Massilia sp. METH4: one gene and its partner. The protein of the gene in region 2 interacts with the protein of the main gene of each other region in a pairwise test. Links are inferred from orthologs where the notes say so. Each region holds a gene or a part of one and is shown on either strand. Other genes may lie near its edges.

Region 1 (7,031 bases), 3.5 Mb from region 2 along the record:
GCCCAGCGCCTCGTAGTCGGCCTGCAGGTCGGCCTGTTGCTGCGCGTTGTGTTCGGCGACCAGGTTAATGTCGATCACCGGGTTTTTAATGTCAGTCATGTTCGTCTCCTTCAATGCGCCCGCCGCGTGCGAGCGCGGCGGGATTGTCTTTATTCTAAGCGGTGATCAGCGGGTGAACGCACCGGCGTTGCCGGCATCCACGTTCAGCACGTTGCCGGTGCTCTTCGCGGCCTTGTCGCTGGACAGGAAGTACACGGCTTCGGCGATATCTTCCGGGAGCACCGAGCGCTTCAGCATGCTGCGGTCGCGGTAGAACGCTTCCACGTCGTCCGCCTCGATCTTGTTCGATGCGGCGCGTTCCTGCTTCCACTTGCCATCCCAGATCTTCGAACCGCGGATGACGGCGTCGGGGTTGACCACGTTGACGCGGATGCCGTGCGGCGCGCCTTCCAGCGCCACGCAGCGCGCCAGGTGGATCTCGGCGGCTTTCGCGGTGCAGTAGGCCGATGCGCCGGCCGAGGCAACCAGGCCGTTCTTCGAGGCGACGAACACCATCGAACCGCCCAGCTGCTGCGTCTTCATCATGCGGAAGGCGGCGCGGCTGGCCAGGAAGTAGCCCTTAACCAGGATGTCCTGGTTGCGGTCCCACACTTCCAGCGTGGTGTCTTCCAGCGGTGCCGAGGAAGCGATGCCGGCGTTGGAGATCAACAGGTCCACGCCGCCGAAGCGCAGCGCCGATTCCGCGAACACGGCTTCCACTTGCTCTTCGCTGGTGATGTTGCCCGTGATCGTGGCCACGTTGTCCTTGCCGGCCACCTTTGCCAGGGAGCTTTTCGCCTCCTCGAGGGCGCCGCCGTCGATGTCGGTCAGCAGCACGCAGGCGCCTTCGGACAGCAGCTGCTTCGCCACCGCCTGGCCGATACCGCCGGCGCCGCCGGTGACGACAGCGATGCGGCCGGCCAGCGACTTCGGCTTGGGCATGCGCTGCAGCTTGGCTTCTTCGAGCAGCCAGTATTCGATGTCGAACGCTTCCTGTTCCGGCAGGCCCACGTACTTGTCGACGCCGTTCGCACCGCGCATCACGTTGATCGCGTTGACGTAGAACTCGCCGGCGATACGGGCGGTCGCCTTGTCCTTCGCGAACGACAGCATGCCCACCCCCGGGATCAGGTAGATGATCGGGTTGGCGTCACGCACTGCCGGCGAATTGTCGCGCTTGCAGCGGTTGTAGTAGGCCGTGTAGTCGGCGCGGTAGGCTTCCAGGGCGGCGTCCAGGCCGGCGGCCACGGCGTCGAAGTCGGGCCTGGTCGGGTCGAAGTCGACGACGAACGGACGGATCTTCGTGCGCAGGAAGTGGTCGGGGCAGGACGTGCCCAGCGCGGCCAGCGGTTCCAGGTCCTGCGAGTTGACGAATTCCAGGATCGTGTCGGAATCCTCGAAGTGGCCCAGCTTGTATTCGGTCTTGCTGATCTTGCCGCGCAGCAGAGGCATCAGTTTGGCGGCGAAGGCGGCGCGCTCGGCGGCCGGCAATGGCTGGTACTTCTGGCCGCCGAACACCGGCTGGGCGATGTTCGCTTCCAGCCATTCCTCGGCGCGCTTGATGATCGCCAGCGTGGTTTCATACGCTTCCTTGGCCGTGTCGCCCCACGTGAACAGGCCGTGGCCTTCCAGGATGATGCCCTTCAGGTGCGGCTGCTCGGTCGACAGCTTTTCCAGGTCCAGGCCCAGGTCGAAGCCGGGGCGCTTCCAGGGCAGCCAGCCCAGCACGCCCTCGAAGATCTTTTCCGTCAGCGCGCGGCTGTTGGCGGTGGCGGCGATGGCGATCACCGAATCCGGGTGCATGTGGTCCACATGCTTCTTGTTGATGTAGGCGTGCAGCGGCGTGTCGATTGAGGCGGCGCGCGGGTTCAGGTTGAACGTGCAGTGCGGCAAATAGCCCACCATCTCGTCTTCGTGCTCCAGGCCGCGGTAGCGGTTCTTCAGGGCGTGCAGCTTGTCCAGGTACAGCGTCGAGAAGCCGTCCAGCTTGATGCTGCCCAGGTCGCCGCCCGAGCCCTTCACCCACAGTACTTCGACCTCTTGACCCGTCAGCGGGTCTTCCATCATCACTTTGGCGGACGTGTTGCCGCCGCCGAAGTTGGTGATGCGCAGGTCCGAGCCCAGCAAATTGGAGCGGTACAGCAGCAGCTCCGGTTCGCTCATCGTTGCGGCCTTCGCGTCATCCCACAGCGACGTGATGGGCTGTTTCTGCTTCGGTTGGTTCATGTGGTCTCCATCGTTGATTTGCATTCGGTTTTGTCCCGCGCCCGGGCCGTGATCGTTTCGCGGTTCGCGTGATCAAGCCGGCGGAACAAGCGGGAGTCAGTAGAAATCAGGGGCCCCAGGGGTGTCAATGCACAAGCGATCAACATCGTGACCAAGAATGAATTAATCATATGGTTGATCGGTTTGAGCAAAACGTGACAAGCAAATTTGGAAAAAATCACACATATGATTACAGGGTGATTGACCTAAGGCTTTCTTAAGGGTTAGCCTTGCCATTAATAAATAGACCACGCACGGCATCCGCCGCGCAGTAGGATCACGACAAGGAGACGGAAACATGGTGAATCACAAGCGCCGTAAACGTTTGCTCAAACTGCTCGCCGAGCACCAGACCGCGAGCGTCCCTCAACTGGTCGAATGGCTGAGCGCTTCCCCCGCCACGGTGCGGCGCGACATCAGCTGGCTGGCCGCGCGCAACCTGCTCACGCGCACCCGCGGCGGCGCGGCCAACCTGGCCCAGAAAAAGCGCAACCTCACCCTCACCAGCGAAACCTTCGAGCACAACATCCAGTGCTTCGCGGACCGCAAGCGCGCGATTGCCCGCCATGCGGCCGGCATGTGCGAGGAGGGCGAAACGATCGTCATCAACGGTGGCACCACCACGTTCATGATGGCGGACTTTCTGGTCGACAAGCACCTGAAGATCCTCACCAACTCTTTCCTGATGGCCGAGCGCCTGCTGCTGTCGTCGGAAAACGAAGTGATCCTCCCGGGCGGCAAGGTGTACCGTGAGCAGAACGTGATCCTTTCGCCGTTCGACAACGACATCACCCAGCACCATTACGCGGCCAAGATGTTCATGAGCGTGTACGGCCTGTCGCTGCTGGGCCTGATGGAAGCGGACCCGCTGCTGATCCAGGCCGAGAAGCGCCTGATCGGCCAGGCCGAGGAATTGATCGTGCTGGCGGACAGCTCCAAGTTTGCCAAGAAAGCCGGCCTGATCCTGTGCGGCCTGGATCGCGTGTCCTGCGTGATCACGGATACCTATGCGTCCGACTCCGCCGTGCAGCTGCTCGAGCAATCCGGCGTGAAGGTCGTGACCGTGGCCCCGGAGCCCGTGCCGAGCCAGGTCGCCTCCATGCAGTTCTCGCACGGCTTCGACCTGTCCGCCAATTCGCTGTTCCACCCGGAGGCTGCACATTGAAACGCAAGACTTTTATCTGCGCGGCGCTGATCGCCGCGTTCGGCGTCACCGGCATCACGGGTTGCGGCGACAAGGGTAGCGCTCCGGCCGCCGGCGAAAAGATCAGGATCGCGATGGTCGTGAAAAGCCTGGGCAACGGCTTCTTCGACGCGGCCCACACGGGCGCCAAGGAAGCCGCCGCGCAGCTGAAGGACGTGGAGATCATCTATACGGGGCCGACCACGCCGTCGGCCGAGGGCCAGATCGAGATCGTCAACTCGCTGATCAGCCAGAAGGTGAATGCGATCGTCATCTCCGCCAACGATCCGAACGCGCTGGTGCCGATCGCCAAGAAAGCCATGCAGCGCGGCATCAAGGTGGTGTCCTTCGACAGCGGCCTGGCGCAGGAAGGCCGGCTCATGCAGCTCAATCCCTCGAACGCCGAACTGATCGCCCGCAAGCAGCTGCAGATGGCGGCCGATTCGATCGGCGGCGAAGGCGAGATCGCCATCCTTTCCGCCTCGGCGCAGGCGACGAACCAGAACATCTGGATCGAGCAGATGAAGGCCGAGCTGAAGAAGCCCGACTTCGCGAAGCTCAAGCTCGTGACCGTTACCTACGGCGACGACCAGTCCGACAAGAGCTACCGCGAGGCGATCGGCCTGCTGCGCAGCTACCCGAACCTGAAGGCGATCATCGCGCCCACCACGGTCGGCATCGTGGCCGCCTCGAAGGCCGTGGTCGACGAGAACGTGGTCGGCAAGGTGTTCGTCACGGGCCTGGGCCTGCCTTCGGAGATGGCCGGCCACGTGAAGTCGGGCGCCGTGAAGGAATTTGCGATCTGGAACCCGATCGACCTGGGCTACGCGGCCACCTATGCCGCGTATGACTTCGTCAAGGGCGCGCCGGACGCGAAGGCGGGCGGCAAGATCGCCGCGGGCCGCATGGGCAGCATCGCGATCGACGCGAAGGGAGAAGCCGCGATGGCCGAACCGTTCACGTACAACCGCGACAACGTCGACCAATTCGCGAAGATTTTCTAAGCCATGCAAGAGACCAAGAACACCCCTGCCGGGAGCACGATCCCGGCAGGTGAGCCCGTCCTGCGCCTCGAGGGCATCTGCAAGCGCTTCGGCGGCATCACGGCGCTGAACAAGATGGCGCTCACGGTGCGCCCCGGCGAAGTGATGGCCCTCCTGGGCGAGAACGGCGCCGGCAAGTCCACGCTCGTCAAGACGTTGACCGGCATCTACCAGCCGGACGAAGGCACCATCACGCTGAACGGCCAGCCGGTGCGGTTCGCCAATGCGCAGGACGCGATGGAAGCCGGCATCACGGCCGTGCACCAGGAAAGCGTGATGTTCGACGAGCTCACCGTGGCCGAAAACATCTACGTAGGGCGCCAGCCGCAAAAGGGCGGCCGCATCGACTGGGGCCGCATCGAGAAGGAAGCCGAGGCATTGTTTGCGCGCCTCGAGGTACCGCTACCGGTGCGCACGAAGGTGAAGGATCTGTCGGTGGCGCAGCGCCACTTCGTGGAAATCGCCCGCGCCCTGTCGCAGGATGCGCGCGTGGTGATCCTGGACGAGCCGACCGCCGCGCTGTCGCAGCGCGAGATCGGTGAGCTGTACCGCATCATCAACCAGCTGAAGGCCGCCGGCACGGCGATCATCTTCATCACCCACAAGTTCGACGAAATCTACGCGGTGGCCGATCGCTACACGGTGCTGCGCGACGGCCAGTACATCACCGAGGGCGTGCTGGCCGATATCACCGAGGGCGAGCTGGTGGCGCTGATGGTGGGCCGCGCCGTGACGCAGGCTTACCCGAAGGCGGACGTGACGCCGGGCGCCACCCTGCTCGAAGTGAAGAACTTCTGCCACCCGACCGAATTCGACGACGTGTCGTTCTCCCTGAGGAAGGGTGAAATCCTCGGCTTCTACGGCCTGGTGGGCGCCGGCCGCTCCGAAGTCATGCAGGCGCTGTTCGGCCTGACGAAGCCTTCGCGCGGCACCGTCACGATCGAGGGCAGGCAGGTGAACATTTCCTGCGCGGCCGACGGCATCGCCCATGGCATTGCCTACGTGCCCGAAGACCGCCAGCACCAGGGCGCGCATCTGACGATGCCGATCCTGCACAACATCACGCTGCCGATCCTGGACAAGCTGGGCTGGTTCCTGCGCGGCCGCAAGGCGAAGCGGGAATCGCTGAACGTGGCGCGGCTGTACAGCGAGCAGCTGGAGCTGAAGGCGCACCACCTGCGCCAGAACGTTGCCGAACTCTCGGGCGGCAACCAGCAGAAAGTCGTACTGGGCAAGTGGCTGGCCACGAACCCGAAAGTGATCATCCTGGACGAACCCACGAAGGGCATCGACATCGGCTCCAAGGCCGCGGTGCACCGCTTCGTCGGCGAACTGGTCAAACAGGGGCTGTCGGTGATCCTCGTGTCGTCCGAACTGCCCGAGGTGCTGGGGTTATCCGATCGCATCGTGGTGATGCACCAGGGCCGCGTCGAGCGCGTGTATGCGCGTGGCGAGGCCACACCGGAGAATGTTTGCGCGGCGGCCTCGGGCGCCGTGCTGGAGGAGGCGGCATGAAGGCCATGAAACGTGAATTGCTGCTGGCGGCGTCGATCGTCGTGCTGATCATTGCCGTGGGCCTGCGGGCCCCGGTGTTCATTACCGGTGCGAGCCTGGCGAACCTGCTGACGGACAGTACCCTCCTCATCATGCTGGCGCTGGCGCAGATGCTGGTGATCGTCACGCGCGGCGTGGACCTGTCGGTGGCGTCGAACCTGGCGCTGTCCGGCATGGCGGCCGCCCTGCTGGCGTCGCACAATCCCGACCTGCCTCTGCCGGTGATCGTGCTGGCCGCCGCCGCGCTCGGGCTCGTGCTGGGCCTCGTCAACGGCTACCTGATCGGCTACCTGGACTTGCCGGCCATCGTCGTCACCCTGGGCACGATGAGCGTGTACCGGGGCATGGTGTTCGTGCTCTCCGGCGGCGCCTGGGTGTCGTCGCACCAGATGCCGGAAGCGTTCATCGCCTTCCCGCTCGCCCGATTCCTGGGCGTGACCAATCTCGTGTGGATCGCTGTCCTGGCTGTGTTGGCCGCGTGGTACCTCGCGGGCCACAGCCGCTTCGGCCGCGACCTGTATGCCGTCGGCAATGCGCCTTCGTGCGCCCGCTACGTGGGTATCCCGATGGCGAAGCGCCTGCTGTGGACCTACGGGATATCCGGCCTGGTGGCCGGCGTGTGCGGCTACCTGTGGGTGGCGCGCTACGCGGTGGCTTACACGGAGATCGCCTACGGCTTTGAATTCACCGTGATCGCCGCGTGCGTGATCGGCGGCATCAATATCGCCGGCGGCACGGGTTCCGTGGCCGGCGCGGTGCTGGGCGCGCTGTTCCTGGCCGTGATCGGCAATGCGCTGCCGGTGGTGAAAGTGTCGCCGTTCTGGCAAAGCGCGCTGACGGGCGCCGTGATCCTCGTCGCCGTGCTGATCAATGCCCGCGACCGCAAGAAGGAAGGCCGGCAGATCCTGCCGCTGCATCTCGAAAATCATTCCGCCCGGAGTGCCGCC
Region 2 (7,111 bases):
CCGCGTCCAGGCTGGCGTCGGCTGCCGCGCGCTGCTGGCGCTGCGCTTCGCGCGCGGCGCGGGTGCTGTTGCGCAGCCGCCGCGCCTGCTGCACGAGCGCGGCCACGAACGCCAGCACGACCCCGGAGGCCAGCGCCACCGCGCCCAGGTACATGGCGCGGCGCCGTTCGAAGCGCGCCAGCGCATGCGACTCGGCATGGCCGACCACGGCCGTGAGGGCGTAGCGCGGCATGTCGCGTGCCGCGTAGATGCGCGGGGTGCCGTCGACCGGGTGGCGCGGCGCCACCTCATCCGGATCGGCCGGCCGCCGGGCCGGGCCGAACGTCAGCGTATCGTCGTTGAACACGCGCTCGTCGACGCGGCTGGTGGACAGGCCGGTATCGCGGCCCAGCAGGCCCACGAAGCCGCCGGGGCCGGGGTCCAGCCGGTCATAGTCCTCGATGAACATGGCGGGGTCCACCAGCATCACGATGGCGCCGGCGAAGCCCCCGCCGGCGCCATCGAGACGGCGGGCGACGCGAATGCGCCATTCCCTCGCCGCCGCCTCGACGACGGGTGTGGAGAACCGGGCCTTGTCGCCATCCGCGCCGGCCAGGGCGCGGAACCAGCCTTCGCCCGCCGCCTGCGGGGAGAATGCCCCATGCATGCTGTCGACCAGCCGGCCGTCCGGCCCGTACAGCGCGAGCGGCAGCGCCAGTTGGGCCGGCAGCAGCGAAGCGAGCAGGCCGTTGCGGCGCGTGAACTCCGGCAAACGCAGCGCGCCCTCGGTCTCCTCGAACTTCAGCTTGAAGAGCTGGGTGGCATGGTCGGCCTGGCGCAGCACGAAGCCGGTGTTCTCGGCCAGGGTGCGCGCCTGCGCATGGCCCAGCAGCACGGCTTCATGCCGTGCGTCGGCCTGCTCCTGCCGTATCTGCCACCAGGCGGCGGCCCACATGGCCGCCAACAGCACGGCCGCGAACGCCGGCAGCAGCATCGCCCGGTACAGCTTGCGCAGCGCGCTCGTTCCTTCCTTCGCCACCCGTTCCCCGCTGGTTACTTACCTTCCGGTATTTTGCCCTCGGCAGCCATGCGGCGGCGCGCGCCCGACATCCATTAGAATGGCTCGCTTCACCATCGACCACCGTTTGCCGGATTGAACCCTACGTTGCCATGCAAGATGCCCGCCCCATGACCGCGCCCATCGCAGTGCTGCCGCCGGCGCCGGAACGCATCGTCGGCGCCGACGGCCGCCCCGCGCTGGGCCGCCATGCCGGCATCCTGCGCGGCTGCGACTGGGAGCGGCTGGCGCCGCCGTACGCGCACGGCGCGCTGTGGCGCCGGCTGCACCACAAGCGCTGGCATTACGCGGCACTGGTCGCGGAACAGATGTTCTGTTCGGTCGCCATCGTCGACCTGGGGTGGATGACGACCTGCTTCGCCTTTGCGTTCGAACGCGGCGACGGCGACATGCTGGCCAACTTCTCGCAGGACGGCCTGCCGGGGCGCTTCTCGGCCACCCTGGCGCGTGACGGCACCGGTACCAGCACGTTTTCGCGCAAGGGCGTGTTCATCGACCTTGGGCCGCAGGGGCTGTCGCTGCGCAGCCCGTGGCTGGAGATCGATGCCAGCTTCGGCGCCGCGCCGGCGCCGGCGCTGGTCGCCTGCGGCGCCGTGCCGGGCGGCGCCGTGCACGCCACGCAAAAGACTCCGGGTCTGCCGCTGGAAGGCGAAGTGCGCACGTGGCGCGGCGAATATCCGCTGCAGGGCGGTATCGCCAGCATCGACTACTCGAACGGCCTGCTGGCGCGCCAGACGGCCTGGCGCTGGGCTTCGGGCCACGATGCCATGCTGGGCTTCAACCTGCAGGCCGGCCATTTCGGCGCGCAGGAAAACGCGCTGTGGCTCGACGGCGGCGTGTACCCGCTGGCGGCGGCCCGCTTCGTCCACGACGGCAAGGAACCCCTGGAACCGTGGCGCGTGTTTACCGAGGACGATTGCCTGGACCTCATGTTCACGCCCCTTGCCGCGCGGCGCGAAGCGCGCAACCTGCGCATCGCCGCCAGCCGCTACGTGCAGCCGTTCGGCACCTTCTCCGGCTGGGTCAGGAGCAGTCCCGATGCGCCCAAGCGCATGGTGGCGCAGCTGGCCGGCGTGACCGAGCAGCATTTCGCGCGCTGGTGAACCCATGAGCATCCGCCACCTGGACCGCCTGTTCGAACCGCGCTCGGTGGCGGTGATCGGGGCGTCGCGAAAGCCGGGGCGGATCGGTACCACGGTGCTGGACAATATGGCGGCCAGCGGCTTCGCCGGCGCGCTGTGGCCCGTCAATCCGAAGTACGGCGAGCTGCTGGGCATTCCGTGTTACGCGCGGGTGGCGGCGCTGCCGGCCGCGCCCGACCTGGCCGTGATCTGCACGCCGGCCGACACGGTGCCGGGCCTGGTCGCCGACCTGGGCGCGCGCGGCACCCGCGCGGCGATCGTGCTCACGGCATTGCCGCCGGCCCTGCGCGCGGCGATGCTGAAGGCGGCGCGGCCGCACCTGCTGCGCATTCTCGGCCCCGGCGGCATCGGCCTGATCGGGCCGGCGGCCGGCGTCAACGCCAGCGTGGCCCATACCGGCGCGCGGCAGGGGCGCACCGCCTTCGTGTCGCAGTCGGGCATGTTGATGACGGCCGTGCTGGACTGGGCGCGGCAACACCAGATCGGCTTTTCGCGCGTGGTGTCGGTGGGCGAGGGGGGCGACGTGGACGTGGCCGACCTGCTCGACTGGCTGGCCGGTGACACCGACACCCAGGCCATCGTGCTGCACATCGAAAGCGTGGCGGGAGCGCGCAAGTTCATGTCGGCCGCCCGCATCGCCGCGCGCGGCAAGCCGGTGGTGGTGCTGAAGTCCGGGCGCGGCGCGGGGCCGGACGACGGCGCCGACCGCGTCGTCGATGCGGCGATCCGGCGCGCCGGCATGCTGCGCGTGTACTCGTCGGCCGACCTGTTCGACGCGGTGCAGACGGTCGCGCGCGCCCGGCCGCTCGCCGGCGAACGCCTGGCCGTCGTCAGCAATGCCTTCAGCCTGGGCCTGCTGGCCACCGATGCGCTGGCATGGACGGGCGGGCGCCTCGCGCAGCTGGCGCCGGCCACGCTGCGCGCCCTGAAGCCCCTCGCGGCCGAAGGCGTGGCCCCGGCCAACCCGCTCGACATCGGCACGCTGGCCGACACGGCACGGCACGTGGCGGCCGTGCGCGCGCTGCTGGACGAGCCGCAGGCCGACGCGCTGCTGCTGGTGCACGTGCCCACCCCCGCCGCCGGCAGCCGCGACGTGGCGCGCGCGCTGGTACCCCTGGTGCGCGCGGCGCGCCAGACCGTGCTGTCGTGCTGGCTGGGCGGCGAGGAAGCGACCGAGGCCCGGGCCGTGTTCGCCGACGCCGGACTGGCCACCTACGACACGCCGGAAAAGGCCGTGCGTGCGTTCCGCCAGGTGGTGCAGTACCGCCGCAACCAGGCCTTGCTGATCGAAGTGCCGGCCGGGGTGCCGGCCACTGGCGAGGCCGGGCGCGGGGCCGCGCGTGCAATCGTCGCGGGCGCGCGCCGGGCCGGCCGGGCCGTGCTGGACGACGGCGAGTGCGCCACGGTGCTCGGGGCATACGGCCTGGCGGTGGGCGCAACCGGCAACGATGCGCGCGCCGACGACACGCCGCCGCTGCGCATTGCCGTGCACATGGACCCGGTGTTCGGGCCCGCGCTCGAATTCGGCCTGGGGGGTGCCGCGGGACGGGTCGCGCGCGACCGCGCCGCCGGGCTGCCGCCGCTGAACATGGTGCTGGCGCGCGACATCGTGGCGCGCACGCGCGCCGGCGGCGCGCTGGCCGACGCGGAAGCGGTCTGCCGCGCGCTGGTGCAGGTGGCCGACCTGGTGACCGACCTGTGCGAAGTGGTGGAGCTGGAACTGGACCCGGTGCTGCCGGCGCCGGCGGCCGGCGCGGCGTCCACCGTGACGGCCGGCGCCGCGCGCATCGTGCTCGGCCCGCCGCGGCCGGAAAGCGCGATGGCGATCCGCCCCTATCCGCAGGCATTGGCCGAGACGGTCGACTGGCAGGGCGCCGCGCTGGTGCTGCGGCCGATCCGCCCGGAGGATGCGCCAGCCCACATGCGCTTCTTTGCCGCGCTGGACCCGGAGGACGTGCGGCTGCGCTTCTTCTCGGCGCTGCGCGAACTGCCGCCGGCCCAGCTGGCCCGGCTCACGCAGATCGACTACGACCGGGCCATGGCCTTCATCGCCACCCGCACGGGGGCGGACGGCCAGCCCGAAACGCTGGGTGTGGTGCGCGCCGTGGCGGACCCGGACAACCGCCGCGCCGAGTTCGCGATCACCGTGCGTTCCGACCTGAAAGGCCGGGGGCTGGGCGTGATCCTGTTCCGCAAGCTGGTCGACTACTTCCGGGCGCGCGGCACGGAAACGCTGGCGGGCGATGCGCTGGCCGAGAATGTTGGAGTGCAGAAACTTGTGCGTCGTTTCGGCGGCACGGTGCAGCCCGGCGGCGAGGCGGGCACTGTCTTGCTGACCATACCCTTGCATGGGAAAACATCCTAGCGAGCTCGGAAACTCCGTAGCCAACCTTGCGCTGTGTCAAAGCGGCTGTGTCGCTCTTATTTACACTCTGTGTTTCCACGCGGCCTTTCTCAGCCAGTCGCGTTTTATCCGTCTTCCCGGGAGCGAGAATGTTAACGGCCACTTATGCTCTGGTTGCGCTGTCCGTCGAACAAGCCAATGTTCGGCTCAGTTTGCTTTCTTTCCAGAAATATGTGCAATCGACACTGACGCGGCAGCACAGCCTGACGCTGTCCCAGCTTGAATACGCATGCGAAACGCTGGAACGGCTGTATCAGGCGTGCAGCTGGCGCAAGGTGGAGCTGTACCTGATCCCGGCCCTGCGCCAGGCGACCCAGCGCGCCGACCAGTTGCTCGATGAACTGTCGCGCCTGAACGCCCTGGCGCTCGACGTGGTGCGGCGCCTGAAGGATGGCGTGGAACAGCCGCAAGGCGAGGCACATGCCGCCGAGCACGTATCGTCGTTCTGCAATGCCGTCGACAGTTTTTGCACGGCCTTGCTGCAAAGGCTGGAAAAGGAAGAGCAGGAACTGTTCGCAATCGCCCGCAGCACTATCTGTGGCGAGGCCTGGTTCGCGATCGCCAACAAGCTGCTGGCGCACGACGCGCAAGTGGCCGAGGCGCGCCGCAATGGCGAGGAGGCCGACGTGATTTCGCTGGTGCCGCGGCTGGCGCCGCCGGCCGAACCGGTCGCCTCGATCGACATCCGCATGCCGGCCGTGCGGGCCCGCGCCCGCGCGCTGCCGCGCGCGGCGGGCGAGCCGCTCCAGCGCGCCGCGGGCGATTGACGGCCCGGCGTACCGGCAGCCCGGTGGTCTGGCGGTCTCGGCCGCAGGTCGCGACGCCGCTCGAAGCGGTGCTGCGCTATGATGGCGGTTTTGATCCATCCATAGCACATCATGTTTGAATTCCTCTTCAAGCGGCCCGGCGACAAGGGCACCGATCCGCAGGCCGCGCAGGGGCAGAACGCGGAGGGCGGCCGCGGCGACAAAGGTGGCGGCGCAAGCAGGGGCGCGGCTGGCGGGCAGGGCGGCCAGGGCGGCCAGGACGGCAAGGAAGCGCGCCGCGCCGAGCAGGCCGCGGCCGCCCGTGCGCTCGCGGGTAACGAAGCCGCTGCCGTCGAGCTGATCCTGCAGAGCGAGTTCGCGGATGTGCGGCTGGCCGCGGCCGAGCACGTGGTGTCACAGGCCGCGCTGGAACAGGTGCAGCAGGCCGTGCGCAATACGGACCGGCGCGTGGCCAAGCTGATGCAGGCCCGGCTTGACGCGATCCGCCACCGCCAGATGGAACAGCGCCAGGCCGAGGCCAGCATTTCCCAGGCCCAGCGCCTGCTGCAGGACGAGAAGCTGACGCCGAACCTGGTGGCCGACCTTGACCGCCTGTGGAAAGTGATCGATGCGCCGCCGGAACTGGCAGCCGAGTTCGACCGGCTACGCGCCGCGCTGAGCGCACGCCTCGAAGCGCAGGTGGACTTGCAGCGCGCCACGATCGACGCGCTGGCCGCGCTGCGCAAGCTGGCCGCCGCCCCGGGCGGCGAGGAAGCCGCGCAGGAACTGGAACGCCTGGCCGCCGAGCATGCCGCGCGGCTGGCGGCACCCGAACACGCGTCGCTGCCGCGGCACCTGCGCACGGATGTGGAAGCGGCGCTCGAGGCTGCCCGTGCCGCGCTCGTGCGCGCGGCACCCGTGGCCGAGCCGCCCGCTCCCGCTCCTGCTCCTGCCCCCGCGCCTGCCGCTGCGGGCGAGCCCCAGCCCGAGCAGGCGGCCGGCCAGGCCGATGGGCAGGAGGGCGTGGCGCATGACGAGCCCGCGACCGACGGGGCGAACGCGCCGGCGGTTGCCCCGCAGCGCCCGCCCAAGGAAAAGAAAATCACCCCGGCCGACCGCGAGGCGAACGAGCGCTTCATGGCGCTGGTCGACGCGATGGAAGCGGCATTGGCCCAGGGCCAGCTGCACGTGGCCGCCGAGCACGACAAGACGCTGAAGGAAAGCAAGACGGGCCGCCTGACGGCCCAGCAATCGGAACGCCTCGCGCACGTACGCGCCGAATTCAAGCGCCTGTCGGCCTGGGCCCGCTGGGGCGGCAATGTGTCGCGCGAGGAGCTGGTGCACGCCGTGGAAGAGCTGCCGGCGCAAAACCTGTCGATGAGCGAACTGGCCAAGAAGGTCAGCGCGATGCGCGAACGGTGGAAGGCGCTGGACAGCGTGTCCGGCGCGGCGCCGAAGAGCCTGTGGGAGAAATTCGATGCGGCCTGCACGGCCGCCTATGCGCCGGCCGCGGCGCACTTCCGCCACCTGGCCGATGAGCGCCATGCCAATGCCGCCAGGGCGCAGGCCCTGGTGGACGAGGTGAATGCGCTGATCGCCGATTCGCCGGCGGCCCGCGAGGATTGGCGCAGCCTGGCCTCCAGCTCGCAGCGCCTGCGCCAGGCGTGGAGCCGGCTGGGCACGATCGACCGCAAGGACAAGAAGCGGCTCGACACCGCCTTCGGCAAGGCGATGGAAACCCTGATGGCCCCGCTCGAGGAAC

Evidence for each region. Proteins that work in one complex are often made in the same cells at the same time.
Region 1: the proteins of V6Z91_RS28860 (region 2) and V6Z91_RS13950 interact in binary tests that used the Escherichia coli proteins (3 or more experiments, as listed by UniProt). The link is inferred for Massilia sp. METH4 from one-to-one orthologs.

Annotation. Positions count from the first base shown.
Region 1 is NZ_CP146614.1:3,178,086-3,185,116, reverse strand. What follows is about bases 1,563-4,535. They hold V6Z91_RS13950 (DeoR/GlpR family DNA-binding transcription regulator), read left to right. Parts: upstream 1,563-2,602; coding sequence 2,603-3,469; downstream 3,470-4,535. Other genes in these bases: V6Z91_RS13940 (sugar ABC transporter ATP-binding protein), read left to right, coding at 4,495-4,535; rhaS (rhamnose ABC transporter substrate-binding protein), read left to right, coding at 3,523-4,491; V6Z91_RS13955 (bifunctional rhamnulose-1-phosphate aldolase/short-chain dehydrogenase), read right to left, coding at 1,563-2,265. In the rest of the region: rhaI (L-rhamnose catabolism isomerase), read right to left, coding at 1-99; more of V6Z91_RS13955, read right to left, coding at 166-1,562; more of V6Z91_RS13940, read left to right, coding at 4,536-6,045; V6Z91_RS13935 (ABC transporter permease), read left to right, coding at 6,042-7,031. UniProt on the Escherichia coli protein: Represses ulaG and the ulaABCDEF operon. Two ulaR binding sites have been identified in each promoter.
Region 2 is NZ_CP146614.1:6,652,118-6,659,228, reverse strand. Bases 1,812-4,864 are described here. They hold V6Z91_RS28860 (GNAT family N-acetyltransferase), read left to right. Parts: upstream 1,812-2,164; coding sequence 2,165-4,564; downstream 4,565-4,864. Other genes in these bases: V6Z91_RS28855 (hypothetical protein), read left to right, coding at 4,777-4,864; V6Z91_RS28865 (DUF2804 domain-containing protein), read left to right, coding at 1,812-2,160. Also shown: V6Z91_RS28870 (diguanylate cyclase), read right to left, coding at 1-1,018; more of V6Z91_RS28865, read left to right, coding at 1,168-1,811; more of V6Z91_RS28855, read left to right, coding at 4,865-5,370; V6Z91_RS28850 (DUF349 domain-containing protein), read left to right, coding at 5,482-7,111. UniProt on the Escherichia coli protein: Catalyzes the acetyl-CoA-dependent acetylation of lysine residues of a large number of target proteins. Acetylates RNase R in exponential phase cells and RNase II.